Linked DNA regions of Luteolibacter yonseiensis. The main gene of each other region encodes a partner of the protein of the gene in region 2 in a complex. Links are inferred from orthologs where the notes say so. Each region holds a gene or a part of one and is shown on either strand. Other genes may lie near its edges. The genes, in order: prmC and prfA.

Region 1 (14,775 bases), on a different replicon or contig from region 2:
AAACGCGCGGCGGAACGATGCCGGATCCGCCACCGCCTGCACCGATGTGCCGGTGGCGTGCGGACAGATGGCGGAGGGTTTTCCATGGAGTGCCAACGCCTTTTCGAACAGCTCGGGCGTGCGTCCGCCGTCGGCGGGAATGCCGACAGGATCGCGGGCATCGGAGTTGCATCCGTAGTGAAGCAAGCGGGAGAACTTTCCTTCGGCGGGTTCGATCGCCATCGCGGCGGCGCCCTCGGCGGGGATGAAGCCCGCCGATGCCGGGTGGTAGGGATCCAGGGCCATCGCATCCGCCAGCAAACCGGAAGCATGGTAATTATCCAGCAGAAGAGGCACCAATGGCAGGTCCACCGCCACCGCCAGCGCTCTCGGAGCGGCTCCGGACCGGACCATCATCATCGCGATCCCCACCGCGTCCAGACCGGCGGCGCAACCGCTGGCAAGCACATGGTTCGGCCCCGTGATGCCGAACTCGATCGATATCGCGGAGCAGGGTTCGCTGTGGATCGTGTTGCTGGCGGCCATCAGCTTGAACGGCCTGCGGCCCGGCCAGGGCCCCAGCCAGCCCGCCGCATTGCCACGGCTGGTCCCGATGACGAGCGCGGCATCCCGCAGATCATCATCCCTCCAGCCCGCCGCGGAAACGGCTTCGCGCGCGACATGCAGGGCGGCCATGGTGGCTGGACTCCACTTGCGGTTGATCAACAATTTACGTTCCCCGATCCATGCCCCTGGGCGGTGGGCATGGGGGCTGTCATTTCCCAACAACCCACCCAGCTTCCGGAACGGCGTCCGGCGTGCGAGCACCGCCTGATAATGCGACGCCACATCTGAACCAAGGGCTGAAAGGGCGCCGAGGCCCGTGATGGAAAGTGCGGTATGGATGGACACGGGTTAACAAGCGGGAGCATTCCCGCAAACCTAAATTCACATTTGTCAGAGGATGAGCTGGGCACCCAGCTCGACCACACGTCCCGGCGGAAGTTGGAAATATGCGGTGGCGGGGGACGCGTTGCGCGCCATCATCGCGAAGAGTGACAGGCGCAGACGCCCGAAAAGAGTAGCGTTCTTGCCCACGAAGTATGTCTCGCGACCGAGGAAATAGGTGGCTTTTCCCGCGGGAAAACGATGTTCCTCCGGCATCCTGTTCTTGAACGCTTCCGGCACGTCCGGTGTTTCCGCGAAGCCGAAACGCATGGTCACACGTTGCAGGCCATCACCGAAATCCTCGAATTCGAGCGTCTCGTTCTCATTCGCCCGTGGCTGGTCGAGAGTCTCCACATGAAGCAGGATCACCCTTTCGTGGAGGATTTTATTATGTTTGAGATTATGGAGAAGAGCCGTCGGGACCTGCAGTCCCTTGCCACTCATGTAGATGGCGGTTCCGGTGACACGTTGGATTTTTCCATTCTTCAGATCCTTCTGAAGAACATCGATCGGCAGCGCGTCGCGGATGATCCGCGCATAGAGCATCTTCCGTCCCCAGATCCATATCAACATGGCCGACATGACGGCGGCGGCGATCAACAACGGCAGCCAGCCGGATGGGAAGATCTTCAATACATTCGCTCCGAGAAACGCTCCGTCCAGGATGAGGAACAGCCCGGTGAGGATTCCCGCCTTGAGCTTCGACCATCCCCACACCGTCCGTGCCGCGGCGAAGAACAACACCGATGTGATCGTCATCGTGAGCGAGATCGCGATGCCATAGGCACCCGCGAGAGCGGCGGAGGTCTGGAAGGTGATCACCAGAAGGATGCAGGCGGCGGCAAGGATGTGGTTGACGGCCGGCACATAGACCTGCCCCACGGAATGTTCCGAGGTATATAAAACCCGCATCCGGCACATGCAACCGAGCTGCACCGCCTGGGTGGTGAGCGAGAAAGCGCCTGAGATGAGCGCCTGGCTCGCGATGATCGCGGCGGCGGTGGCGAGGATCGTCAGCGGGAGCTGCAGGAAGCCGGGAGCCAGCAGGAAAAACGGATTACGGATGGCGGACGGGTCCGAGGTCAGAAGCGCGGCCTGCCCCAGATAGTTGATCACCAAGGCCGGAAGCACCACCACGAACCAACCGATGCGGATCGGCGTGGTGCCGAAATGCCCCAGATCCGCGTAGAGCGCCTCGCCACCCGTCACCGCGAGAAACACCGCGGCCAGCAGCGGGAACGCGTGCTTCCATTCCCGGACAAGGAAGGACAGCCCCTCCCATGGTCCCAGTGATCTGATGACTTCCGGATGCATCAGGATCTGCCTGCCACCAAGAAGTGCCAGCGACAGGAACCATATCAACACCACCGGCCCGAACAGCTTGCCCACCTGCCCCGTACCGAAGCGTTGGATGGAAAACAAACCGATGAGGATCACCACCGACGCAGGCACCGTCCAGTGGGCGACAGCCGGACTGCTGACCGCGAGCCCCTCCACCGCGCTGAGCACCGAGATCGCCGGAGTCAGCATGCCGTCGGCATAGATCAGGGCGGCACCCGCCAGACCGAACAGCAGGATTTTCCGGGAATCCACATTTCCAAGCTTCTTGGAAGTGCTGCGGATCAATGTGGACAGCGCCAGGATTCCTCCCTCGCCCCGGTTGTCCAGTTTCAGGATGATGAAAAGATATTTCACGGACACCACCAGCAGCAGCGCCCATACGATCAGCGATGCGGCTCCCGCGAGATTCTGCGGATTGATCGGTGCGCCATGTCCGCTCTCCAGGGAGAAACACTCTCGGAACGAATACAAGGGACTGGTGCCGATGTCACCGAAAACAATGCCCAGCGCAGCAAGGGTGGTAGCTGCCAACGAATGCGAATGGCCGTGATGGCCGGGGGTTGATTCATTCATCGTAGCAAGCGGATCGCCTGCGCGGGCTTCAAATCATTTCCCAACCCCGCTGGCTAGTGAAATATACATTCATTCACACCCCTTTTCAGAGGGTGATCTGGGCGCCGAGCTCCACCACGCGCCCCGGAGGAAGCTGGAAATAAGCCGTCGCGGGGGAGGCGTTGCGGGCGAGCACTCCGAAGATCGACAGGCGCAGGCGGTCCATGAATGTCGCATGTTTTCCCATGCCATAACTCTCCCGGCCGAGGAAATAGGTCGCCTTGGACACCTGCAGTTTGGCATCGCCCTTCAGCCGTTTCTTCAATGCCGCCGGAACATCCGGTGTTTCGGTGAACCCGAAACGGATGGTGACGTTCTGCAGGCCGTCACCGAGGTCCTCGTATTCGAGCAGATCTTCTTCGGAAGCCGTCGGCTGGTCGGTGGTCATCACGTGCAGGAGGATCACCCGTTCGTGCAGGACCTGGTTGTGCTTCAGGTTATGCAGCAGCGCGTTCGGCACCTGGGTGCCTTTTCCACTCATATAGATCGCGGTGCCGGAGACGCGGTGGATCCTGCCTTTCTTCAACTCCCTGAGCAGATCCGCGATCGGCAGCGAAGCCGCGACGATGCGTTCATACAACCGCTTCCGACCCCACAGCCACGTGAGCATGGTGCACATCACCAGGCCGCCGATGGTGAGCGGCAGCCAGCCCGTCGGCAGGAGTTTCAAGGTGTTCGCGGCGAGGAAGGCGGCCTCGAATGTCAGGAACAGACTGGTGACCAGACCGGCCTTGAGACCGGACCAACCCCAAACCGCGCGTGCGGCGGAGAAGAACAACACGGTGGTGATCGTCATCGTCACCGAGATCGCGATGCCATAAGCTCCGGCCAGCGCGGCGGATGTCTTGAAGGTGATCACCAGCAGCACGCAGGCGACCGCCAGCAGGTGGTTCACCGCAGGCACATATACCTGCCCCATCGAATGCTCCGAGGTGTAGAGGATCTGCGTCCGGGGCATGCAGCCCAGTTGCACCGCCTGGGCGGTCATCGAGAAGGCTCCCGAGATCAGTGCCTGGCTGGCGATGATCGCCGCGCAGGTGGCGAGGATCGTCAGCGGCAGTTGCAACATGGAAGGGGCGAGCAGGAAGAAAGGACTGCGGATCGCCAGGGGGTCCGCCGTCAGCAGCGCGGCCTGCCCGAGGTAGTTCAATACCAGCGCCGGGAACACCACCGTGAACCATGCGACCCGGATCGGTTTCGTCCCGAAGTGGCCGATGTCCGCATAAAGAGATTCTCCTCCGGTCACCGCGAGAAACACCGCGGAAAGCAACGGAAACGCATGTTTCCACTCGCGGCAAAGGAACGAAATCCCCTCCCACGGGCTGATCGCCCACAACACCTGCGGGTGAGCCCACAGAGCGCGGATTCCCAGCGCGGCCAATGTGACGAACCAGAGCAGGATCACCGGGCCGAACAATCTTCCGACCAGTCCGGTGCCGAAGCGCTGGATGTAGAACAGCGCGACCAGCAGCACCACCGACAGCGGCACCGCCCAGTGGGCGATCACCGGCGCGCTCACCGCCAGACCTTCCACGGCGCTGAGCACGGAAATCGCCGGCGTCAGCATGCCGTCCGCATAAATCAATGAAGCTCCCGCCAGACCGAACAACAGGATCTTTTTGGGGTCCCTTCCCCCGAGACATCTCAAGGCTCCGCGGATCAGGGTAGAAAGAGCCAGAACACCGCCCTCCCCCTTGTTGTCCAGTTTCAGGATGATCAGCAGGTATTTCACCGTGACCACCATGATCAGCGACCAGACGATCAGCGAGGCGGCACCCACCAGGTTGCCCGCCGTGGGAGTGGCTCCGTGAGACCCGGAAAAACACTCGCGGAACGCATAAAGCGGACTTGTTCCGATATCTCCGAAAACAATGCCCAGGGCGGCCAGTGTGGTTGCCGCAAGGCGAGGTCTATGGCCGGCGTGGCCTCCGTGTGTGTCGCTCATCGTCGCGGGCGGGTCGCTCGCAGGCGCTAAAAAACATTTCAGCCCGCCGCTGGCCAGCGAATTCACGAGGCGGGAAAATCCCGATCATCAGGCTTGGCGCGCGCGCCGCGCTCCCCCACGCTGCCGCGTCTGACGAATGAGCACTGTTCTGGAAACCATCGACGGCGGCACGCGCTATCTCGAAAAACGCGGCATCGAGGACGCCCGGCGCAACATGCAGATGCTCGTCGCCCACCAGCTCGACTGCACGCGGATGCAGTTGTACACCCAGTTCGACCGCCCCATCGACGAATCGGACCTCGCCCCGCTGCGGGTGAACCTCAAGAAACGTGGGGAAGGCATCCCTCTCCAGCATCTGCTCGGAAAAGTCTGGTTCCACAAACTGGAGTTCAAGACCGACGCCCGCGCGCTGATCCCCCGGCCCGAGACGGAGGAGCTCGCCGAGTTCATCTTGCAATGGGATCTTTCCGTTGATTCCCAAGTGCTTGACATGGGCTGCGGCTCCGGTGTGCTGGGCCTCACGCTGGCCTCCGAACGACCCGGCTGGCAGGTCACCCTCGCCGACATTTCCCCGGACGCGCTCGCCCTCGCCCGGGAAAACGCCGCCGCACAGGAGATCCCGAACGCCCGCTTCCTGCAAAGCGACCTCTTCAGCGCCGTTGATTCGTCATTCGACGGCATCGTCGCCAACCTCCCCTACGTCCCCGACTCCGAACGCGCCACCATCTCCCGGGAAGTCCGGCACGATCCCGAACTCGCGCTTTTTTCCGGCCACGACGGACTGGACCTGATCCGGCGGTTCATTCCGGACGCGTTCCACCGGCTCAACCCCGGCGGCTGGCTGGCCTTGGAAATCGGCCACGATCAGGCTTCACAAGTCGCTGGAATTCTCGATGCTTGCGGCTTCACCGACATCGAAGTCAAAACCGACCTTTCCGGCATCGCCCGCTTTCCGTTCGCGCGGAGAAGCCGGGAGCCGGCGATCGGGAGTTGAGAGGAAGATGACTTTTCCTACCAATTTCCCACAAGCGCCGCTCCATTCCATTTTCTTCACTCAACTCCCAACCACCAACTCTCAACTTTCCCATCCATGGACAAACTCGTAGTTCACGGCGGCTCCACCCTGCGGGGGGCCATCAACATTTCCGGTTCCAAAAACGCCTCGCTGCCGATTCTCGCCGCCGCCATCCTCACGGGTGAGGACTGCATCATCCGCCGCGTGCCGGATGTTTCGGACACGAACTACATGATCCAGATCCTCAGCGCGCTCGGCGCGGATGTGGAACGCTCCTCCGGCACCGTCCGCATCTCCTGTGCCGACATCATCGACGAAGCCCCCTACGAGCTCGTCCGCCGCATGCGGGCCTCGATCTGTGTCATGGGCCCGCTGCTCGCCCGGAACGGCCGCTGCGTCGTTTCCCTTCCCGGCGGCTGCGTGATCGGCGACCGTCCGGTGGACCTGCATTTGCGCGGATTGGAAGCGCTGGGCGCGAAAATCGAATTCGAGGGCGGCAACATCACCCTCACCGCGCCGGATGGCCTCAAGGGGGCGGAAATCGACCTGCGCGGCACCCACGGCCCCACCGTCCTCGGCACGGACAACGTGATGATGGCGGCGACCCTCGCCGAGGGCATCACCGTGATCGAGTCCGCCGCCGCCGAACCGGAGGTGCTCGATCTCGCGAATTTCCTCAACGCCATGGGTGCGAAGATCACCGGGGCCGGCACCCGCCGCATCGTCATCGAGGGGGTGAAGGAACTTCGCGGCGTCGAGCACACCGTCATTCCGGACCGCATCGAGGCCGGGACCTTCATGGCCGCCGCCGCCATCGCCGGAGAAGGGGTCACCCTCCGCCGCGTCTGCCGCGAGCACATGAAGGCCATCACCGCCGCCATCGAGGAATCCGGCCACCGTGTGGAGTTCAACGAAGCGGGCGATTCCTGCACCATCCATCGCGGCGAAATCCTGCAGGGCGTGGAGATCTCGACCGCGCCTTACCCGGGTTATCCCACCGACATGCAGGCGCAGATGACCGCGCTGCTCGCGACGACGCCGGGTCTCAGCGTGATCAAGGACACCATTTTCCCGCAACGCTTCATGCACTGCGCCGAGCTCAAGCGCATGGGCGCGGACATCAAGGTGGATAACGGCACCGCCGTCGTGCGCGGCGTGGAAAGGCTCTCCGCCGCGCCTGTCATGGCCAGCGACCTCCGTGCTTCCGCCGCACTCGTGCTCGCCGCACTGACCGCGAAAGGTTCCACCGAAATTTCCCGCCTCTACCACATCGACCGTGGCTACGAGCACATCGACGAGAAGCTCCTCATGCTCGGAGCGAACGTGCAGCGGGTGAAGGACCGGTGAAAGAGAGTCCAACCTGTATTCGCATTGCTCTGGATTTCGTCAGAGGTCCGCCTGAGGCAGGTCCCGCAGAGGATCGGGAATCTCTGGCTCAAAGAAATACAAATCCAGGTCGTCGACGGCACTTCCGGCACGGACATTCCTCCGACAATCGGAATGCCCGGAGACAGCGGTGAGAATTTGCCACATTGCCACACAGGAGGCTCTTCTGAGAAAATCCGTGAGTTCACCATCATTTCGGACAAACCTGTATTCTTTCGAATCCAGTCCGAAGGGTATTTGGAACAATGGCTTCAGATCAAAGAGGAATCGCCTCACCAGAACATCGTGAGGCTATAGAAAAAACAAGTCATTTCCCCCATCTCACGCTGTCCGGCCTCCAGAAGAAAGTCTCCCGCCCCGTCCGACGTATCCATTGCCACATGCTCCGCCTGAAGACATTCATCCTCCTCGCCGCCACCTCTCTCGCCGCGCAGGGGAAAAATCCGATTTTTGCCGCCGCGGATCCTCATGCGGCGGTCATCGACGGCACGCCATGGATCTTCCCGACCCACACGGAAAAAGGGAAAAACTTCTTCGCCTTCAAGTTCACTCCCCAGAAAACCTGGGAAAAGGTCGGACCGCTTCTTGATCTGAAGGACGTTTCATGGCTGAAGAACGAACGCTACCGCGGGCTCGGCCCGTGGGCGCCGTGCATCGCGATCAAGGGCGGAAAATACTATTTCTACTACTCCGTCGGCCCGCAGAGCGAAGGCCGTCCGTCGCGCATCGGTGTCGCGGTCGGAGACTCCCCGGCAGGGCCCTTCAAGGATTCCGGCAAGGCGCTTCTCACCGGCGGAAACGGCTTCGAGGCCATCGACCCGATGGTGTTCGAGGACCCGGCCAGCAAGAAATTCTACTTCTACGCGGGCGGCAGCGCCGGCGCGAAGCTCCGGGTCTTCGAGATGGCGGACGACATGGTGAGCTTCCGCAAGGAGATCGAGGTCAAGACGCCGGAAAATTTCACGGAAGGGGCGTTCATGCACTACGAGGGGAAATTCTACCATCTCACCTACAGCCACGGCGGTTGGCAGGACGCCAGCTACTCGGTGCACCATGCGACTTCCGAATCCCCCACCGGGCCGTGGAAATACCGTGGTGTCATCTTGAAAAGCGACGCCACCCACAAGGGGCCCGGCCACCACTCGATCATCCAGTACCCGGACAAGAAGAGCTACCAGATCATCTACCACCGTTGGGACAACCGCGAGGGAGACGGCCCCTACTCCGGCTCACGGGTGGTCGCCATCGACAGGCTTTTCCACACGACGAGCGGCGACATCAAGACCGTCATCATGACGGATTGAGACTTTTCCTTGCGCGGCAACCCATCAGCCTCTCCGTTATCCTTGATCATGATCCTGTTGAAGAAAACACCCATCCGCCTGCTGGCACTCCCGCTTCTCGTCACGGGAGCCTTCGCCCAAGGCGGAAAAGGCGGTGCTTCGAACGCTCCGCTTGTCGCGGAAACCTACACCGTCAGGAAAGCGCCTTTCACCCAGACCCTCTCCACCGTCGGCACCCTGCGGGCGAACGAATCCGTCTCCCTCGTTTCGGAACTTTCCCGCCGCCTCGTGAAAATCCACGTGCAGGAAGGCAGCGCCGTCGCCGCCGGGGATCTCTTGTTCAAGCTCGACGACAGCGACCTCCAGGCGGAACTCGGTGAAATCCAGGCCCGCATCTTTCTCGCCAACACCAACAAGAAACGCGTGGATAACCTCCTGCCGAGCAAGGCCATCAGCCAGCAGGAATACGACAGTTCGACCGCCGAGCTGGCCATTCTGGAAGCCCAGCGCAACACCCAGCAGGCGCAGATCGCCAAGACCGAGATCCGCGCGCCCTTCGCCGGGCGCGTCGGCGTGCGGCAGGTCAGCGAGGGGGCCTTCGTCTCCCCCACCACGCCGCTCATCACGCTGCAGGACGTCTCCCGCATCAAGGTGGATTTCCCGCTGCCCGAGCGCTACTCCGGCGAGGTGAAGAGCGGGCAGAAATTCACCTTCACCGTCGCCGGAAACGGCACGAAATTCGAAGGAGAGATCACCGTGCTCGAGCCCGCCATCGAGGCGGCCACCCGCAGCCTGCTCGTCCGCGGCATCTGCAGCCAGCCGAAGGGACTGCTCCCCGGCGGATTCGCCGAGGTCACGCTCTCCCTCGACCAACTGGCGCACGGCTTCATGGTCCCGAGCCAGGCGATCGTCCCTTCCGCGAGAGGCCAGGGCATCTATCTGGTGGAGAATGGCAAGGCCAAGCTCCAGTCCATCGAGATCGGCCTCCGCACCGATGACCAGGTCCAGATCCTGCAAGGCGTGAAAGAAGGCGACACCGTGGTCACCACGAACCTCCTCCGCATCCGCCCCGGTCTGGAAGTCACCGCAGCGACCGCGCCATGAGTCTGTCAGACACCAGCATCCGGCGGCCGGTCCTGGCGATCGTGATGTCGCTCATCATCGTTCTCTTCGGCGCGACGGGTTTCTATTTCCTCGGCGTCCGCGAGTATCCGGCGGTGGATCCTCCCATCGTCACGGTCCAGACGACCTACCCGGGTGCGAACCCGGATGTCGTGGCGTCACAGATCACCGAACCGCTGGAACAGGTCATCAACGGCATCGCCGGCATCCGCACGCTTTCGTCCGAGTCGCGGCAGGAGCGCAGCACCATCACTGTGGAGTTCACGCTGGATTCGGACCTGGACACCGCCGCCAACGACGTGCGCGACCGTGTCTCGCGCGCAGCCAGAAACCTCCCGGTGGATTCGAACCCACCCGTCGTGGAAAAAGCCGACGCCGACTCCTCGCCGATTCTCTTCCTCTCCATGGTCAGCGACAAGCGCGGCATCCTGGAGGTGAGCGACATCGCGGACCGCGTCGTCCGCGAGCGCATGGAAACCATCCCCGGTGTCTCGTCCGTCCGGATTTTCGGCGAAAAACGCTACGCGATGCGCCTGTGGATGGACCCGGTGAAACTCGCCGTCCACCGGTTGACTCCCGCCGACGTGCAGGCCGCTCTCGACACCCAGAACGTGGACCTTCCCAGCGGCCGCCTGGAAGGCTCCAGCAACGAACTCTCGCTCCGCACGCTCGGCCGCCTGTCCACTCCCCAGGAGTTCGAAAACCTCATCATCAAGCAGGAGAACGGCCGCCAGATCCTCTTCGGCGACATCGGCTACGCGGAACTCGGCCCGGAAAACCTGCGCACCGGCTTCAAGAACGGCCAGCTCTACCGCATCGGCGTGGCCATCATCCCCCAGCCGAACACCAACGCCATCGCCATCGCCGATGAATTCAACAAACGTCTGGAACAGGTCCGCAAGGAAGTCCCGCCGGACATCACCGTGGAGGTCGGCTATGACTTCACCCGCTTCGTCCGCCGCTCCGTGGCCGAGGTGGAGGAAACTCTGGTCATCGCCTTCGTGCTGGTGGCGCTGATCATCTTCCTTTTCCTGCGGGACTGGCGCTCGACGATCATTCCCGTCATCGCCATTCCGGTGAGCATCATCGCCGCCTTCTTCATCATGTATCTGGCGGGCTTCTCCATCAACGTGCTCACGCTCGTCGCCATCGTGCTCGCCATCGGCCTCGTCTGCGATGACGCCATCGTGGTGCTGGAGAACATCTACACGAAGATCGAGGAAGGCATGACGCCCATGGAAGCGGCACTCACCGGCTCGAAGGAAATCTATTTCGCCGTCATCTCCACCACGTTCTCGCTCGCCGCCGTTTTCCTGCCGCTCATCTTCCTTTCGGGACTGACAGGCCGGTTGTTCCGCGAGTTCGGGATCACCCTCGCAGGCAGCGTGCTCGTCTCCGCGTTTGTCGCGCTCACCCTTTCCCCGATGATGTGCCGCTTCCTGTTGAAAAAACACGGCGACACCCCGAACTGGTTCTACCGCACGACGGAGCCGTTCTTCAGAGGGCTCACCAGCGGCTACCGGGGCATGCTCGGGCCGTTCCTGCGCTGGCGGTGGCTGGCATTTCCGATCCTGCTGGCCAGCGGTGGCATGATCGCCTGGCTCGTCGGTGTGATCCCCCAGGAGCTAGCGCCGTTGGAAGACCGTGAGAACATCCGGGTGAACGTCACCGCTCCCGAGGGCGCCGGTTTCGAATACACCGAGAGCTGGATGGACAAGATCGCCGCGTATGTGGATGAGAACATCCCCGAGACCTACCGATCCTTCACCATCCTCGGCGGCGGTGGCGGCGGCTCGGAGGCGAACTCCGGCGCACAGAACATCTATCTCAAGGCACCGGAGGAACGTGGCCGCACGCAGGACCAGATCGCCGAGCAGCTCACCCGCGAACTGCAGGATTTCACCGGCGTGCGATCCTTCGCGTCACAACCACCGACCATCGGCGACCGCCGGGCCGGACAACCGCTCGCCTATGTGATCCAGGCGCCGAACTTCGAGTCGCTGGTGAAGGTGCTGCCCGAGTTTCTCGCGGAAGCGAACAAGAGCCCCCTGCTCCGCCAGATCGATGCCAACCTGAAGGTGAACCGCCCGGAAGGCGTCATCTCCATCGACCGCAAGAAGGCCGCCGAGCTTGGCATCTCCGTGGAGGAGATCGGCAAGACCGTCGAGTTCGCCTACTCGGGACGGCGCTTCGGCTACTTCCTGAAAAACGGCAAACAATACCAGGTCATCGCCCAGATGCAGCGGCAGGACCGAAACGACCCGGGGGATTTGAAAAAACTTTTCGTCAGGACGGCCAAGGGCGAAATGGTTTCCTTGGACAACCTCGTCAGCTTCTCCGAGTCCGCCAGCCCGGCCGCCATCTTCCGTTTCAACCGCGCGGTCTCGGCCACCATCCAGGGTACTCCCGCGCCGGGACACACCCTCGGCGACGGCATCAAGGAGCTGGATAAGGTGGCGGAAAAGGTTCTTCCGGAGAATTTCCGCACCTCGCTGGCCGGACAATCGCGGGATTTCGCCGAAAGCTCCTCGTCTCTGTTGTTCGCTTTCGTTCTCGCGCTGCTCATCATCTATCTGGTGCTCGCCGCGCAGTTCGAAAGCTTCCGTGATCCGTTCATCATCATCCTGACGGTTCCGCTCTCGGTCGCGGGCGCGCTGCTCTCGCTGCACCTCACGGATCAGACGCTGAATGTGTTCAGCCAGATCGGCATCATCATGCTCATCGGCATCGTCACGAAGAACGGCATCCTCATCGTCGAGTTCGCCAACCAGCGGAAGGAGGCGGGTCTGTCGAAAACGGAGGCCGCGCTGGAAGCCGCCATCTCACGCTTCCGCCCGATCCTGATGACCAGCCTCGCGACGATCTTCGGCATCCTGCCGATCGCGCTTTCATTGGGAGCTTCCGGCGGATCACGCCAGTCGCTCGGGATCGCGGTTGTCGGAGGATTGATTTTCTCCGGCTTCCTGACGCTATTCGTGGTGCCCGCGGTTTATGCGATTTTCTCACGGGCGGCGGTGAAACATGAATGATGCGGCATCAGATTCCATGGCCTCTCACCACGACGGCACCATGACGGTGCAGCGTCTCGGACACCGCCTGTTCACGGAAATAGGGAAGCATTTCGATGCGACCGTTCAACACCGGAGCATTTGCCACGAGGCGTGAACCGGCGGCCACCGCGGCTTCAATCAGGGACTCGGATGCTCCCGGTGCCCGGATCACTCCATACCTTTCAATCGCCATCCTGTCACACAGCCGGGCCTCCGCTTCCCGTGTGAACGCCCTTTTCCAACCTGAAAGCGGATAGTCTTCCGGCACCGACAAATCCACCTCCGCACCGGACGCCACCGCCGCCAGCAGAACTCTTCCCAAGGAAGTCATGTCCATTTCCGCCGACGCACGCACAAGCACGCGTCCGAACGGCCGGTAGCGGAAGACATTCGCCTCGCATGACAATCCGGACGGATCGTGGTCTTTCAAAAACTCCGCCGCCAGCCAATGGGCATCGCTCTCGGCAGCCGCAGCCAGTTCCCCGGCATCCGCTCCGGCTTCGACAAAACACTCCCTCAATTCACGGATGGATTCGCTTGCGGCGAGACGCCGCGTTGGCAGCCCCTGGTTTCTCCATGTTCCGAACTGCGCGGCATAGTTCGGTCCGCCCGCTTTGGCACCCGGTCCGAAGCACGAACGCTTCCAACCGCCGAATGGCTGGCGTTGGACGATGGCCCCGGTGATCGGCCGGTTGATGTAGGCATTCCCCACCTCCACCCGCTCCTTCCATCTCTCCACTTCCGCCGGATCCAGCGAATGGATGCCGCCTGTCAGCGCGAAGTCCGAATCGTTCTGGATGCGGATGGCGTCGTTCAAATCATCCGCTCTTACCAGGCCAAGTACGGGACCAAAACACTCGGTGCGGCGGAACCAGCTTTCCGGAGTGACACCGAGCTTGATCCCCGGCGACCACAGGCAGGGGTTTCCATCCACCATGCGTGGTTCCAGCAACCATTCCTCCCCTTCGTCCAAGGTGGTGAGAGCCTTGAGCAGCTCCGCTCCCGGCTCGCGGATGACGGGAGTGACGATGCTTCCGAAATGCCCGGTTCCCCCCACCCGCAACGACTCCGCCGCATCCTTCAACTGGCGGAGGAACGCCGGATCGTCGTAGATCTCCGCTTCGAGAATGGCGAGGGAGGCGGCGGAGCACTTCTGGCCCGCATGGCCGAACGCGCTTTTCACCAGATCCTTGATCGCGAGATCCGAATCCGCGGCGGCGGTGACGATGAGCGCGTTTTTCCCGGAGGTTTCCGCGAACAAACGCAGCCCGGGCTTCCAGCCTAGGAACATCCGCGCCGTTTCATAGGCACCGGTCAGGACCACCGCGCCGATCCGGGGATCCGTCACCAGAGCGCGGCCCGTTTCATCATCCGGGCAGGGAACGAATTGCAGGACCTCGCGGGGGATTCCGGCGTCCCACAGGGCGTTCACCATGACCCATGCGGTGAGCACCGTTTCCGGTGCGGGCTTGAGGATGACGGTGTTCCCCGCGACCAATGCCGCCAGGACCCCGCCACAGGGAATGGCGAAGGGGAAATTCCACGGCGGGGTGATGAGGACCGTTCCCAATGGTTCGAACGAGGAACCATCGAACCATTCCTCCGAAAAACTACGGGCATAGTAGTCGGCGAAATCGATGGCCTCGCTGAACTCGGCGTCCGCCTCCATCACGGATTTCCCAGCATCCGCCACCATCGCGGCGATCGCCTCTCCACGGCGGCTGGCGAGCACGGCGGCCGCCTTTGCCAGCAATCCCGCACGCGCTTCAAATCCCGATTGCCGCCACGAACTCCGCGCCGCAACCGCCGTCGCCAATGCGAGTTCGATCTGCTCCCGGCTGGCCAGGGCGTGCTCGTAGATCTTCACATCCGGTTGTGAGGGATCGCTGGCCGGGACACGCGCCGCGCCCTCAACGAATCCGCCCGCGATTTGGAGCGGGACAAACGGGGCATCGACCCCGGGCCGGCCGAAGCCGGCGCTCCTCACGTGTGATTGGATCCACGAGACGTTATGGGGAAGCGACCAGTCGGTATCCGGCTCGTTGTGGAATGGCAGGTCCAACGGACGGACCGGACGGATTTCCGTATTTCGGT
Region 2 (14,934 bases):
GGAAGGCGGCGGATCCATCCAATTGCAGGGCACCCGCATTGATCGTGGTGGTGCCGGTGTTGCTCATGCTGCCGCTCAGGATCTGGGTGCCGGTGCCTGTCTTGACCAAGGCGACCGTGCCTCCGTTCGAACCACCGTCTACGTTCCGGATCACTCCGTTGTAGTTGTAGCTGTTGGGTCCGGTGGTCTGGATGATCAACGTGCCGGTTCCATACGCCGCGGCGTCATTCAATCCGCGGTTTTCCACGACAGGATCGCCAGGGCTTCCAGTGGACACCAGGCCGCCGACGGTTTCGGTGTGGCCGTTGAGACGCAGGAAGGAATCCTCCTGTGTTCCGCCGGTCTGGCTGGTGGTGGTCCAGGTGATGATGGAGCCGTCCGCGATCTGTTCATCACCGCCGAGAACCACGCCGGACGCGTTTCCGTTCCACGCGGTGGAGGAAAGATTGATATTGCCGGGAATGGCAAGGGCTCCTCCGGTTTTCGCCAGCACCAGTTTGCCCGTGCCACCGATGGTGGTGACCCCGGCGTAGGTGTTGCTGGCGGTTCCGGTCAAGGCAACGGCATTCGTGCCAAGTTTGGTCAGGGTTCCGGGACCGCTGATCACATTGCTCAATGTGAAGAGGTTTGGAGAACCGCCACCGACGGACGAATTCGTGGCGAGACTGATGGTTCCGCTGACCGTAGACACCGCGTTGTCATTGTTCTGGAGAGCTCCATTGCCGCCGCCGTTGCCGTTGAGGATGAAGTTTTCCGGGACGGTGATATCCGCCGCGACGCACAGGCGTGCGCCGTCGGCCACGGTGGTATCCCCCACGGTGCTTCCCAATGCCGCGGCGGAGCGGATCTGGACTTCCGCTTCGTTGACATGGAAAGTTCCGTCGAATGTGTTGGTCGCCTGAATGATCAACTGGCCCGCACCGGTCTTGGTCAGTGGACCCGTGCCGGAAATCACTCCTGTCGCGAACCAGAAGGTCGAACCGGGGACCGCTGCGTCATAGGTGCCGCCGTCGGATCCAAGAACCACCGACCGGTTGAACGCACCGAAGCCCACGTTGTTTGCACCCGAGTAACGCAGCGTCGATCCGTCGATGGATAGCGTGTTCCCTTTGCCCAGAGGCGAACCGGTGCCGTTGGCGCTGAAACTGGTGACGGCGAGCACTGCTTGCTCGATCGTGGTGTTCCCAGTGTAGGTGTTGGTGCCGCTCAAGGTCAGCGTTCCCGGACCGCTTTTCACGAGATCCTGGGTGCCGTCCAAGGTCGCGGAGATCGTGGTGGAGCCGGATGTCGTGATCGTTGGCGAGCCCGAGGAGGTCGCCAGCGTCAGGACGCTGTTATCCGATGACTCAAGGTTCCACTCGGTGTTGCCGAAGATCAGATTCCCTGCGGTGCGGCCGGCATCGAGGGTGACATACGTGGCGGCGCTTTGAGGGAGGGTGAAATCCACCGTGGCGTTGACCGCATTCGGGCTCACCATGTTCTGCCATTTTCCGGTTTCGGACCAAAGGCCGCTCTCGTCCACATTCCACTTGGGAGTGGTGATCGTGCGATAAACCGCGGTTGCGATGGGGCTGTCCGTCTGACCGGCTTTCCGTGCGAAGGCCTGTATGGTGACCGTGGAATCCGTGGGAATCGTAATGCCTGTGACAGGACTGGTTCCCGAGGGGGACGTTGGGGACGGTGGCTGGCTCCCGTTGATAGTGTAGTAGATGGTCGATCCCGAGTCGGATGTGATGGTGATATTTTGTGCTCCGACATAGCCGCCCGCGACGGGATTGAAACTAGGGGTGCTGACGTAGTTCACCACCTTGATCCGGCCCAATCCAACGAGCCCGGTGGTTTCCCACTGCAGTCCCGGAGCCAGGGTGGGAAGTCCGACGATGCTGGAGAAGGAGCCGCTGAAGGTTGCTCCCGGGCCGGGAACAAACAATTGGATGGTATCGTTGAGGGCTGGCGCGCTTCCGGTGTAGTTGATGGTCAGCGTTCCGCCGTAGGTGATGTTGGTGAATCCCGAGAGCGTGTCATTTGTGATCTGGCCACTTGTCTTGTTGACCTGGAATGTGGCGTTGCCGGCGAGGGAAACCGCGGCTTTCGCGGTGAGGTTTCCGATGTCATCGACCCCGGGTGCCAGTTCTCCGCCCGCCTGAACGGTCACGGCTCCATTGGTGGTGCCCACTCCGTGCAGTTTTCCACCAGAGGCGATCGTGACCGCACCATTCAAGATACTTCCGAGGTCAGGTCCGAAGAGCGAGCCACCGGAACCGATGGTGACCGCTCCCGACGTCGTGAGGGTGCCGAAGCCGGTTGAGTCACCGGGAGCCAGGATGCCGCCGGACTGGACGGTGATCGTGCCGCCGAGGGTGCCGGATCCGATGAGTTTTCCGGTATCCTTGACGGTGACGGGAGTATTCGGAAGTGTTCCATCCACCTGAAGCACTCCACCCGAAACAGTGGTGGCTCCGAAGTAGGCTTTCCCCCCGCCCGTGAGGATCTGCGTGCCTGTGCCTGTCTTGGTGATTGCGACATTTCCGCCGTTGGAGCCTCCGTCCACGTCCCGGATGACGCCATTGAAGGTGTAGCTGTTGGTGCCGGTGACATTCACGATCACCGTGCCGGTGCCGTAGACGGCGGTGTCGGTATAGCCGCGGTTTTCAATGACCGCCTCGCCGCCGTTTCCGGTAGACTCGAGTCCTCCGACGGTTTCGGTGAAGCCGTTGGTGCGTAAGAAGGAGGCGCTCTGGGTACCACCGCCAAGCGCGTTGGTGGTCCAGGTGATGATCGCCGAATCCGCGATCTGTTCGTTGGCCGCGAGCACGAGGCCGGACGAGTTTCCTGCCCAACCGCTGGAAGACAGACTCACATCCCCGGGGATGGCGAGAGCGCCGCCGGTCTTCGCCAATACCAGTTTGCCGGTGCCGCCCAAGACGGTGCCGCCGGTGTAGTTGTTGCTGATGCTGCCGCCGAGGGTCACTCCGCCGCCATCGACCTTCGAGAATGTGCCGGAGCCGGTGATGAGGCTGTTGATCGTGCAGAGTTCGCCATAGCCCGTGCGGATGACTCCGCCGATGCCCGTCAGGGTGATGGTGCGTTCGGCACCGAGCGTGAAGATGGCGTGGCCGGGCCAGCCGCCTCCCTGGTTCGGGTTGAACATGTTGGCAAGGGTGCCTCCGTCGTTGAGAACGATCGGGTTGGTGGGGTCGCCCAGCGCGCCCTCCGTGTTGATGCCGAACACGCCGCTCGCATCAACCCCGGTGAGGACTTGTGTGCCGTTGACAGTGATCGTGCCCTTGAACGTATTGGCTGGATTGGACAATGAGAAATTCGAAGCGGTTCCTCCGGAAGTTGAACTGACGATGAGGTTCAGTTTACCAGTGCTTGGAGTTGTGACGGTTCCAGCGAAATCTCCAGCGGTGGTGAGCGGCAGATTGACGCTCAATGTGGCATCTCCGGCGGCGGTGTTGCTGACGGAGCCTGCGGTTCCGGAAAGCTTCTGAACGACTTGAGAGTGTCCGCCGAGGTCAAAGGTGCCTCCGAGAACGCTAAGAATGCCTGCGCCGATACTGCCATTGGTTCCGCCGAGCTGAAGCGTCCCGGCATTGATGGTCGTGGTCCCGCTGTAGGTGTTGTTCCCGGCCAAAACCTGCGTGCCAGCGCCGATTTTCAGCAGGCTGATTGCGGAGGCCGCGCCGCTGTCGGAGATCGTGCCGCCGAAGGTCGTGCTTCCGGATGCGGGGTTGAGCGTCAGGGTAAGGGCCTTGGTCGCCGAGCTGTTGGTGATCGAGCCGCCGCCACCGCCGATGTTGCCAAGAGACGCGACGATCTGGTTGGTGCCGTTCAAGTCCAGGGTGGCTCCGGTTGCGATCTGGACATCCGAGGTGTTCGGAATGTTGCCCGATCCGGAAATGGGATATGCGTTGGCCGCACCGTCATTGGCGGCATTGGTCACGGTGGCGTAACTGGTCGTGGCTCCCGACCAGGTGTAGGTGTTGGAGGGGCCGGCCTGGTCGCTGGTCGAGCGGTCATCGAGAGGGATCCAGGTGCTGTTGTCGTTGCTTCCCGCGACGATCCACCGTTTCGGGTTACGGGCGGGAGTGCTGTCGTTCGCGGAGGACCAGTTGTAGGAATTGATCACCTTCGCACTGCCCATGTCATAGGTGATGCTGTAGGGCACGCCACCCACGCCGAACTTGGTGAAACCGCCGGCATTCGCCCCCTTGTTGTCGTTGACGTTGCCCCAGTATTGCTCGGTGCCGGAAGCTCCATTGTTCGGCGCGGCGCTGCCGGCCTCGGCGATGGTCCATTGGCCGTTGTTATAATAATGCAATTCACCCAGCTGGTTGTAGCCATCTCCATTGTTGGCGGAAACGGTGAACCTGTAGTAGCGGTAGGGGATGTAGCCGGACGGGGTGATCTTCAGCGTCCCGGAATTGATCGCGGTGACACCGGTGTAGGAATTGCTGCCACCGAGCGTGAGGGTGGAGGAGCCGGCCTTGGCGAGTCCGGTGGTCCCGGTAAGGACCGAATTAAGGGCGGTCGGAGTATTCGTCGTGATGCTGCTACCCGTCAGAGTGAGAGTGCCGCCCGAGACCGTGTAAGCCGTGCCGCTTGTGCCGGCACCTGCGACTCCTTGTCCGAAAGTGAGATTTCCGACGGAGAAGGTTCCCGCCGTGATCGTCTGGTTCGCCGCGGTACCGCCGAAGACCGCGGAGTCGCCAGCAGTCCATGTTGCGACAGGAGCGGACGTGGTGCCGTTGTCCCAATTGCCTCCGGAAAGCCAATTCTGGGCGGTGGTGCTGGAGTTGTCACTCCCGCTGTTTACGGTGCTGGCACCTCCGTCCCACCAGAGGGTGGCGGCAAATGTGGTGCTCGTACCCGCAGCGAGTAACAATGCGGCGGCCCGGAGACCGAGGGGTTTGCGTGAAAAAGCGGACAACGCGGTAAGGCGACGGGGTTTCATGGATAAATTGGGTATTGGGTTGTATGATCGGACGTCACACAGCCAGCTTCGGATGACAATGGGTCGCTTCGCCCGCGAGGGGTGGAAGCCTGCCAGAACCTGGAAATGCGAACAAAGGGTTTGGGTGTAACTACACTGTAAGTAGTGAGCTGAATACACGCTCGCTTTCGGCAAATGGATGTCAAGCTCCCGGTTTCGGGAGTGTGTGAATTTTCGACATTCGCCGTCCCGAATCATTGATTCCGTGCGAATTCTGTCGCCATCTGGTGCCAGATGGGACGGTTTGCGCCAATCGCGTCAAGCTTGCGGAATCACAGTCCCGCTTCCGCGAGGCGGTCGGCCATTTCGGCCTTCTGGAGTTCGTTGGTGAACTCCGTGAGGTCGCCGGCCACGATACCGGTGAGGTTGTGCGAGGTGTGGCCGATCCGGTGGTCGGTGATGCGGCTTTGGGGGAAATTATAGGTCCGGATTTTTTCCGACCTGTCGCCGGAGCCGATGAGCGAGCGGCGGTGGCTGGAATAAGCGTCCTGCTGCTCCCGGAGTTTTTGTTCGTAGAGTTTGGAACGGAGGATCTGCAGAGCCATTTCCTTGTTCTTGATCTGGGACCGTCCGTCCTCGCACCGGACGTAGAGACCGGTGGGAAGGTGGAAAATCTGGACAGCGGATTCGGTGCGGTTGACGTGCTGGCCGCCAGCGCCACCCGCCCGGCAAACTTCGATGCGGAGGTCCTCCTGTTTGAGTTCGACATCGACTTCCTCAGCTTCCGGCAGCACGGCGACGGTGACGGTGGAGGTGTGGACCCTTCCTTGGGTTTCAGTGGCGGGCACCCGTTGGACGCGGTGGACCCCGGACTCGTATTTGAGATAGCGGAACACCTGCTCCCCGGTGATTTTCAAGATGACCTCCTTGAATCCTCCGACTTCGGAAGGAGAGCTTTCAAGGTGCTCCGCCTTCCAACCCCGCAGATCGGCGTAGCGCTGGTACATGCGCATCAGTTCGGCGGCGAAGAGCGATGCCTCATCTCCACCGGCACCCGCCCGGATTTCCACAAGCGCGTCGCGGTCCTCGCTCGGGTCGGCGGGAAGGAGGGCGTATTGAAGCTCCTCCTGTAGTCCGGAGATGGTCTTTTCCTGTTCGGGGATCTCCTCGGCGGCCATTTCCGCGAAATCGGGATCTCCTGATCTGACGAGTTCCTGATTGTCCGCGAGCTGGCGTTTGACGTCCTGCAATTTATCCCAAAGATCGAGCGAAGCCTTGAGCTGGCGGTGCTCGCGAAGGATGGCCGTGGCCCGCTTGGGATTGGAGAAAAGTTCCGGGTCGCCCACGGCTTCCTCAAGTTCTGAGAAGCGGTCGCGGCGTTTGGAGATAAGAGAGGAATAGTCCATCGAAAGGGAAGTCGGCTGCCGGGGAGGTGGGGAGAGGTTGGGTTCTCAGGGGGCTGGCTGTCCAGTCCTTCTGGAAGTGGATGATCCTCGGGCGGCAGGCGATCGAGGAGGCCGGAACGCGGGTATGTCCGGGATGAAAAAGTTTGATGACGGAAAACGTAGTCCGCGGATGAACCGGAGGCGTGTGCTTGGATTGACTTTGGCTGGGATGGCGGCGGGAGCGGGGTGTCGGCGCGAGCAGCCGGTGGAAGCAGTGAAAAAGGTGGAAACCAGGAAGAATAGGGAGGGGGATGATCTCGTCCCTGTGACGGTTGATCCCGCGCTGGAGATCCGCACGGTCGCGGGACTGCGCCCTTTCCGGCCATCCGGATTCGTGGTACGCAGGGAAGAGGCGGCTGGGAAAATCCTCGTCCACAACTACGGCCATGGCGGTGGCGGGATGACCCTGTCGTGGGGTAGTTCGGAACTCGCGGTGAAACTGGCGGGATCACTCGCCGGAGTATCCTGCGGCGTCGTCGGAGGAGGAGTGATGGGCCTCAGCACGGCGCGCCTGCTGCAACTGCGGGGGGCGAGCGTGACGATCTACACCGCCGCGCTGCCACCGGATACCACATCAAACATTGCGGGCGCGCAATGGTGGCCGTTTTCCGTGTTCGACAATGACCGGCGGACCGAGGCGTTCGCGGCGCAATATTGCGAGGCGGCGGCTTTTTCTTACCAGTATTTCCAGCGCCTGGTCGGACCGCATCGTGGCGTGAGATGGCTGCCGAATTATTACCTGAGCAATGATCCGCCCAAAAACGGTTGGATCAGCGGGCCCGGCGGCGTGCTGCACCCGTTGCAGGTTGGATTCCATGACTTCGGTCCTGGAGAGCACGTTTTCCCTGCCAATTACGCCCGGAGGTTCCACACCATGATGATCGAACCGTCGATCTACCTGCCTTCCCTGCTCGAAGAAGTCGAGGACGCGGGCGGGAAAATCCTGATCCGGCCCATGGCGAACCGGGATGAGATGCTGTCCCTCCCGCATCCGGTGGTTTTCAACTGTGCGGGCCTGGGCGCGAAGCAGCTCTGTGATGATCCGGAACTGATGCCCATCCGAGGACAGCTCACCTTCCTCCTGCCGCAGCCAGCTGTGAACTACAACCTGATCAGCGAGGATCTCTACATGTTCCCGCGCACGGATGGCATCCTGCTGGGGGGCACCTACGATAAGAACCAATGGGACCCGGCCCCCGACATGGCCCGGCGCACCCGCATTGTGGCGGCGCACCGGGAAATGTTCGAAGGGATGCGGCGGATACAGGCCGGCGGGTGAGAGGTGCCGGTTTATCTCGAAGCGATCACCTCCACGGTGAATCCCTTGAGATATCCCGTTTCCGGGATGGAGATCAGGATCGGGTGGTCCGCGCGCTGGGAGTGGTTCATGACAAGACGCGCTGATTTCTTCGCATCAATGGAGGCGGCGACAAGGTTTTCCATGTAGAGTTCGCGCGAGGCGTGGTAGGAGCAGCAGAAGGTGGAGAGGAGGCCGCCCTTGTCGAGGAGCTTGAGCGAGCGCAGGTGGATCTCCTTGTAGCCGCGCATGGCGTCCATGAGCGTGGCCTTGTTGCGGGTGAAGCTCGGAGGATCGAGAATGATGAGGTCGTACTCCGGCTTGGCGTGTTTGAGGAAATCGAAGACATTGTGCTCGATAACGTCGATCTCCACACCGTTGAGTTTTGCGTTCTTCCTCGCGGCTTCACAGGCGCTGGCGGAGACGTCCACGGCGGTGACATGGGCGGCGCCGGCTTTCGCACAGGCGAGGGCGAATCCGCCTTGATTGGTGAAGCAGTCGAGCACGCGTTTTCCCTTGGAGAGTGCGGCGACTTCGGCGTGGGCCTGGAACTGGTCGAGGTAGAGGCCGGTCTTCTGTCCGTCATAGAGATCCACTTCGAAGATGATGTCGTTCGCGCGGACCTGGAAACTGCCGGGATTTTCTCCATGCAGCATCTCGATCCCCGGCTCCATGCCTTCCGCCTTGCGGTAGGGAGAGTCGTTCCGGAGGACGATGGAGGCCGGATTGAGGAGGGAGATGAGAGCGTCCCGGATGATCTCCTTGCGCAGGTCCATGGCGAGCGTGAGGGTTTGCACCGACAGGTGGTCGCCATAACGGTCCACGATCAGGCCGGGCAGGCCGTCGGACTCGGACCAGACGAGGCGGGCCAGCGTTTCATCGATTCCGGAAGCTTTCCGGTGTTCGATCGCCTGGCCGATGCGGCGGGTGAAGAAATCCAGATTGAGATCCTGCTTCCGGCGTGAGAAGCGTCGCGCGACGATCTGCGACTGCGGATTGTAAATGGCGGTGCCGAGCGGGCGATCCCGGAAATCCTTGAGTGTGATGACGTCTCCTGGTTGTGGATTGCCGAAGGTTTTCTTGATCTCGGTGGCATAAATCCATTCGTGACCGTGGAAAATGCGTGCTCTGGGTGCGATGATGATGCCTGCCATGGGGCGGAAATCTCTGCCGGGAATGGGCCGCATGTCGAATGCGAAACAGCAGGTGAGTGAAATCTGGTGAGATTTTCCCCTTGATCCCGTCCGCCTGAATCCCTAGGCAGAGGGCCACCAATCATGGGACAACAACTTAAAAAGATCATCAAACGCCGTCGCCGCGCCGATTATTTGAAGCGCAAGGCTGAACAGCTGAAGCTCGGCGGCACCGTGAAAAGCTCCGCTGTCAAGAAGGCCGAGCCTGCGAAGAAGGCTCCGGCCAAGAAAGCCGCCGCCGCCAAGAAAGCTCCAGCGAAGAAAGTCGCCAAGAAAGCTGACGAAGTGGTGGAAACCGCCGCTCCAGAAGCGACCGAGACCGAGGAATCCTGAGATTCCGGTTTTTTCGATCTCCGAAGAATTTTACGGGCTGCTCCAGAAGGGGCGGCCCGTTTTTTCGTTATCCTGCAACGGGCGGAAATACTCTCCGTCACAACGTCGGTAGAATCAACGGCTTGATCGCGGATTTCTTGAATTCCTGAATCTTCGGAAGCGAAAGTTTTCGGGTCACCGGGTCCCATTGGTAGGGCGCTCCATAGATGGGATCATTGGGGACCGGCTGGCCTTTGAGGATGGCGAAGGCGGCTTGCGTCATTCCCGTCTGGACTTGGTACCTTTCCCAAGTGTCACGCAGGTTGTGGCTGTCCGTTGTCATGCCATGTTCTTTGGCGATCCGCTGGCTGCGCAGCGAGAGGTCCTTATAGCCGGGGCGGACGACAGGGTTTGACGGAAGGTCCGATAGGGAGAGTGATTCGTTCCGGTTGACGAACGACCGGGATGCCTGGGTGTAGGCCTCTGCCAACGCTTCCGCATCGGCGGGAGTTCCGGGATCCTTCGTATCCGCCAACGCGGGAAGGAAGACCCCGGGCATGTAGGCATTCCATTCGCCCCGGACCAGCCGTGCGAAATCGGCGGGTTGGCGGAGTGTCGGGTTCGCCGCATTTTCCCAAGCCGTGACATCGGTCCCGGAGGGAAGGGCCGGGAGGATGTTGGAAAGGACGTATCGGTCGATGGTTTGTTGGACGTTGGCACCGACGAGCCCCTGCATGAAGGTGGGGGCCTCGCCATTCCTCAGATGATCGGCGAGTCCGTTTGCCGCCCGGATGGATTCCAACGCACGGCCGATATCGCCTTGTTCGGCAAAAAGTCTGGCCTCCATGAGAAATGCCTTGGAAAAATCGCGGGCTGCCATGCCCGTTTCGAGTACCGTTTCATCTTCGGAAAAGCCTCCGGAGGATCGCTCCGGCATGAGGGCGATGGCGCGCGCTTCATCCAGCAACGCCCGGTTGTCATCCAGCCAGTCTTTCACGGAGTGCGAATTCCACGGAAACTCCTTGGTGACTCCGAAGTGCGCCTTGAGCTTGTCCGGCAGGTCGATGAGGCCGGATGCACCCGGCTTTATCGTGTCACGCAGGCGTTTTTCGAAACGTGCCCACTGCAGCAGTCCGTTGCGTTCGGCTGGAAGGTCTTTGTAAGTGACCGAGAGTTCGGGGTAGCGGACCAGGATGCGTCCGTACCACGCCTTCCCCAGCTTCATGAGCTTGCGATACTTTTCTTGATCCTGCGGATTTTCCGATTGCTTGAGGTTGTAAAAATGACTGCCGAAGTCGTGACCCATCTCGCTTTTCCACGGATTCAGCTTCGAGTGCGCCAAACTGAAAAGGCTGTCATCATACCAACCCAGCGGCTTGGAGCGGGCTCCTGCGGCAGGAGGTTTTGAGCCCCAGGTTGAGATGTCCGGTTCATCGAAGGTCCCCGCAAGCCAGACACCCCCGCACATGAGCAGGACAGGGATCAGCGGAATGGCGAGCCAGATAACACGTTTGGAGGGGCGGTATCTCATGTACCCTACCATCCGGGATTCCGATGATTGGAGGCAAGAGATGATTTCGATATCGAACGAGGAAGATCAAACGGCGGGAAAACGGCCGATCACGCCCGCCCGGCTCGCTGATCAGTCTCTTTTCTTACGTCTTATGTCTTGCCGTCTCCCGTCTCCAGTGCACGTTCCGGCCATGAACGCGGCGGTGAACTACAAGATCGGCAACGAAAAACTGGTGAAGGTGCTGGAAGGAGCGTCGTCACACCTGCGCGGCCTGCTCGACCGGCAGGGACGGCCGGACGGCGCGCTGCGCATCGCGGTGGTCGGTGGCGGGTGCTCTGGCCTCCAGTATAAGATGGACCTTGTCGACGGCCCGCGCGACCGGGACATCCTGGTGCCGAGCAACGGAGTGAATGTCGTGATCGACCCGAAGAGCGCGCTCTTTGTCAGCGGAAGTGAACTGGATTTTTCCGACGATCTCCAGCAGGGAGGTTTCAAGGTGAGCAATCCGAACGCGGTGGTCACCTGCTCCTGCGGCGAGAGTTTCGCGGCTTGACCGGGAAAACGAGGTTGATTGATTCGGGAAATCCGCGACGTTTCGGCATTCATGAAATTTCAGCGAGTCCTGATGGTTGCGGGATTTTCCACGTGGTCGTGGACCGCGTACGCCGCGCCGGAACCCACCACCGTGCCTTCTCCTCCGGAGAAATCCGTGGAAGTGCTCGTCCAGGAACTTGCCGATCCGAAATTCCGCACACGGGAGGAGGCCAGCCGGAAGATCTGGCAAATCGGAGATCCGGCACTCCCCGCATTACAGGCTGTCGCGGAGGGCAAGGATCCCGAGCAGGCTTACAGGGCACGGGAATTGATCCGGAAAATCCAGCTCTTCATCACTCCCGAGACAGATCCCACGGTGATCGCCATTGTCGAACAGTATGCCAAGGCCTCCGGACGGGAAAAGGAGAAACTTTTTGAGGAACTCATCCGCAAACGCGCGTGGCGGCAGCTTCTCAAGCTTTATTCCAATGAGTCGAGCGCAGAGCTGCGGGCCAGCCTCGAAGAACCGCTGCGTTCCAATCACGAGGGGAATTTCGGCATTTCCGCCGTGGCCGTGATCGCGGCGCGTGAAAGCCTGGGAAAGGGCGATGCCGATAGCGCGCGGGAGTTTTTGGAAATGGCTCCGGCCACGGCGACCGGCCTGCTCGCGCTGGCGAATTTCCACCGCAACCAAGGGACTCTGGATGATGAGTTGAAGCGCGCGCTCACGCTCAAAGGACCCCATGCCGACGCCTGGCAACTCGCGTTGTACCGTGCCTCCGGTAATGTCGGAGCCGCGAAGAATGCCGCCACCGCGGCAGGGGAATCGAAGATCTCCGCTGTGATGTCCGTCCTGCTTGGCGATCCGATTCCTTGGTTGCAGCGGGAGAAAGGAGATTCGGGTGCCGAAAAGAATGCCACGGCCTACACCGATCTCGCGATCCGGCGCTGGCAGGGAAAGCCGATCCGCGAACTGGATCGATATCCGCTGATGCTCGCGTTGAACGGGCGCGGGGACCAGGACCAACTGGCCGCCATCAACGCGTTGTACTTGCTCGGCGAAACAGCAATGGCGGACACCGCGTTTGTTCAAAGTTCGAAATTGGGTGGTTATGTTTACAACGAGATGGTCGAACGCGTCCCGGAAGCGTTGAAAATTCTGGGACTCGATCCGGAAAAGCCGGACTACACCGCATGGGTCGGCGAGAGGATTGGGATACTGAGGAAGGATGATAGCGAGGAATACAATCCTTCCGATGCGACCCTGGATCTCCTTTACCTGGTGAACTTTCTGGAAAGCCGCGGACTGGCCCAGCAGGCCGAGGATGCGTACCTGAAGCCGCTGCTCGCCCTTGCCGGGGAAAATGAGGATCATTTCACCCGGTTTTTGAGATATCTGTGCGGTTCCACACGTGGTGCGAGATCACGACACGATGGAGCCCCCGCCTTGTTGCAAAAACTGATCGGTACCTGGGCGGGTGACAATGAGGAGCGCTGGGACGACGCCCTGGGCTTCCTGTTCGGCGAACAGGAAGAGGTCCGTGTGTTATGGGAATGGCTGGCGGAACTCGACCCTCAGGCCGGTCGCGCGGAACGCCTCTCCGGGATGCTCTCGGTTTTCGGCGTCGGGCGCGACCCCGCCAAACTCCGGGAGAAATGGGTGGAGCTCGCATGGGCGGACGTCCAAAAAACTCCCTTGGAAAAGCGTGAAGCGATTTTGGAGAAAATGATCTTTCTTGTCGGGCAAACGTCGGACGCGGCCAACCAGCTCAAGCTTTGGGACATGCTGCCGGAGGGGAAACGCGAGGAAATCATGGGCGGTGTTTTCCTGGATAACTTCACCGCTGCGGGACGCTGGACCGAGGCGGCCGAGTGGGAGCTCAAACTTATCGAGGCCCGCGCCAAGGCCAAGCTTGATCCGGTACCCACCCTGCACGCCCGGGCCGCCGCATTTCTGCGGCGCGCCGGGAAGGCGGAGGAGGCTGCCGCTCACGACAGTTGGGTGGAGAAACTCGCCCTCGGCTATGACGCCGAAGCGATCTCGATTTCCTACAGCGAGGGTGGAGACTACACGCGTGCCGCGATCTGGATGGAACGGGCTGTCCGTGAGTGCAATCCGGAGAACCCCCAGACCCTCGCCAGGGTTCTGGAGGCCCACCAGGCGTTGTTGATGGAACAGGGGAGCTGGCTGCAATTGGCGGCTCATGCGGAGGTCCGGGCGCAGATCGCGGCGGCCGAGGTGCCGCCAAGCTCGAACCCCGTGGCGCTGCAAATCCTGCGTTTCCAGTCCGACCTCGGACGGGCGCTCGCGAATCTCAAGGCAGACCGCGCCGGATCCGTCGCGCTGATCAATCAGGCTCTCGGGAATTTCCCCAGCGACGGAAGTCTGGCTGACGACTTCTTTCCCGCCGTGCGCAAGGCGGGGCTGCTGAAGGAGCATGATGAGTGGTTTGAAGCGGCATGGGCGCGCATGTCCCGCGTGCTCGAACAATTTCCAGACTGTGACAACACCCGGAACACCGCCGCCTGGCTGGCTTCACGTGCCCGGCTCAAGCTCGATGAAGCCGAAGCGCTGGAGACCAGGGTCATCGCACTCAATCCGGAGGAATCCTCCTACCTCGATACCATGGCGGAGATCCGGTTCGCCAAAGGAGACCGGAAGGCGGCGCTCGAGCATTCCGCCCGCGCCGTCAATTTCGAACCCGGAGGCCCCCAGGCCCCCATCCTGCGCCGGCAGCACGAACGTTTCCGCACCGAGCCCATGCAGAAGTGAATGACAGACCGGACGCCTGTGTTCCCGGATAGGAGGGCCATCTAACTCAACACCCCGCTTGACAGCGGGCCTGCTCTAAGGCGGGATTCCCGCCCCATGGCTAAACTATCCATTCGCGATCTCGATGTTTCTTCCAAAGAAGTCCTCATGCGTGCTGACTTCAACGTCCCGCTCAAGGATGGCGTCATCACCGATGACACCCGGATCCAAGGGGCGATCCCTTCCATCCGCCATCTGATTTCGGGCGGTGCCAAGCTCGTGCTTTGCTCCCACCTCGGTCGTCCCACCGGCGGCTTCGAGGCGAAGTTCTCCCTTGCTCCCGTGGCAGCCGCACTTTCCGCCATCCTCGGCCAAGAGGTGAAACTCGCTCCGGACAGCATCGGTGAGGAAACGGCCGCCCTCCGCGCCGCCCTCCAACCGGGCGAGGTCCTGTTGCTTGAGAACACCCGTTTTTATCCCGAAGAAGAGGCCAACGACTCCGGCTACGCCGAGAAACTCGCCGGCTCGGCTGAAATTTTCGTCAACGACGCGTTCGGCACCGCTCACCGCGCGCACGCCTCCACGGAAGGTGTCACCCATTTCGTGAAGCAAAGCGCTTCCGGATTCCTTCTCGACCGCGAGCTGGAATACCTCGACGGCAAGCTCCAGAACCCCGAGCGGCCCTTCCTCGTCATCATGGGCGGCGCCAAGGTTTCGGACAAGATCCAGGTCATCACCGCGCTCATGGAGAAAGCCGACGCCTTCCTCATCGGCGGCGCGATGGCAAACACCTTCCGCAAGGCGCAGGGCTACAAGACCGGCAACAGCCGCGTGGAAGGCGACAAGCTCGACCTCGCTCTCGACATTCTCGCCAAGGCCGAGGCCAAGGGCGTGAAGTTCCTGCTTCCTGCCGACACCCGCGTGACCCAGGAGTTCAAGGAAGGTGCTGAGA

What was found.
Region 1: the proteins of prfA (region 2) and prmC are in contact, whole or in part, in a crystal structure (PDB 2B3T), measured with the Escherichia coli proteins. The link is inferred for Luteolibacter yonseiensis from one-to-one orthologs.

Annotation. Positions count from the first base shown.
Region 1 is NZ_JAENIK010000008.1:68,498-83,272, forward strand. Bases 4,082-6,890 are described here. They hold prmC (peptide chain release factor N(5)-glutamine methyltransferase), read left to right. Parts: upstream 4,082-4,961; coding sequence 4,962-5,819; downstream 5,820-6,890. Other genes in these bases: JIN84_RS06585 (potassium transporter Kup), read right to left, coding at 4,082-4,891; murA (UDP-N-acetylglucosamine 1-carboxyvinyltransferase), read left to right, coding at 5,916-6,890. Outside these bases: JIN84_RS06575 (beta-ketoacyl synthase N-terminal-like domain-containing protein), read right to left, coding at 1-891; JIN84_RS06580 (potassium transporter Kup), read right to left, coding at 937-2,841; more of JIN84_RS06585, read right to left, coding at 2,927-4,081; more of murA, read left to right, coding at 6,891-7,187; JIN84_RS06600 (family 43 glycosylhydrolase), read left to right, coding at 7,607-8,530; JIN84_RS06605 (efflux RND transporter periplasmic adaptor subunit), read left to right, coding at 8,579-9,613; JIN84_RS06610 (efflux RND transporter permease subunit), read left to right, coding at 9,610-12,660; JIN84_RS06615 (proline dehydrogenase family protein), read right to left, coding at 12,668-14,775. UniProt on the Escherichia coli protein: Methylates the class 1 translation termination release factors RF1/PrfA and RF2/PrfB on the glutamine residue of the universally conserved GGQ motif, i.e. on 'Gln-235' in RF1 and on 'Gln-252' in RF2.
Region 2 is NZ_JAENIK010000012.1:463,651-478,584, forward strand. Bases 4,306-7,273 are described here. They hold prfA (peptide chain release factor 1), read right to left. Parts: upstream 6,343-7,273; coding sequence 5,269-6,342; downstream 4,306-5,268. Other genes in these bases: JIN84_RS17650 (beta strand repeat-containing protein), read right to left, coding at 4,306-4,957; JIN84_RS17660 (FAD-dependent oxidoreductase), read left to right, coding at 6,647-7,273. Outside these bases: more of JIN84_RS17650, read right to left, coding at 1-4,305; more of JIN84_RS17660, read left to right, coding at 7,274-7,660; JIN84_RS17665 (class I SAM-dependent rRNA methyltransferase), read right to left, coding at 7,672-8,832; JIN84_RS17670 (hypothetical protein), read left to right, coding at 8,956-9,204; JIN84_RS17675 (hypothetical protein), read right to left, coding at 9,302-10,714; JIN84_RS17680 (iron-sulfur cluster assembly accessory protein), read left to right, coding at 10,887-11,249; JIN84_RS17685 (tetratricopeptide repeat protein), read left to right, coding at 11,301-14,003; JIN84_RS17690 (phosphoglycerate kinase), read left to right, coding at 14,100-14,934. UniProt on the Escherichia coli protein: Peptide chain release factor 1 directs the termination of translation in response to the peptide chain termination codons UAG and UAA.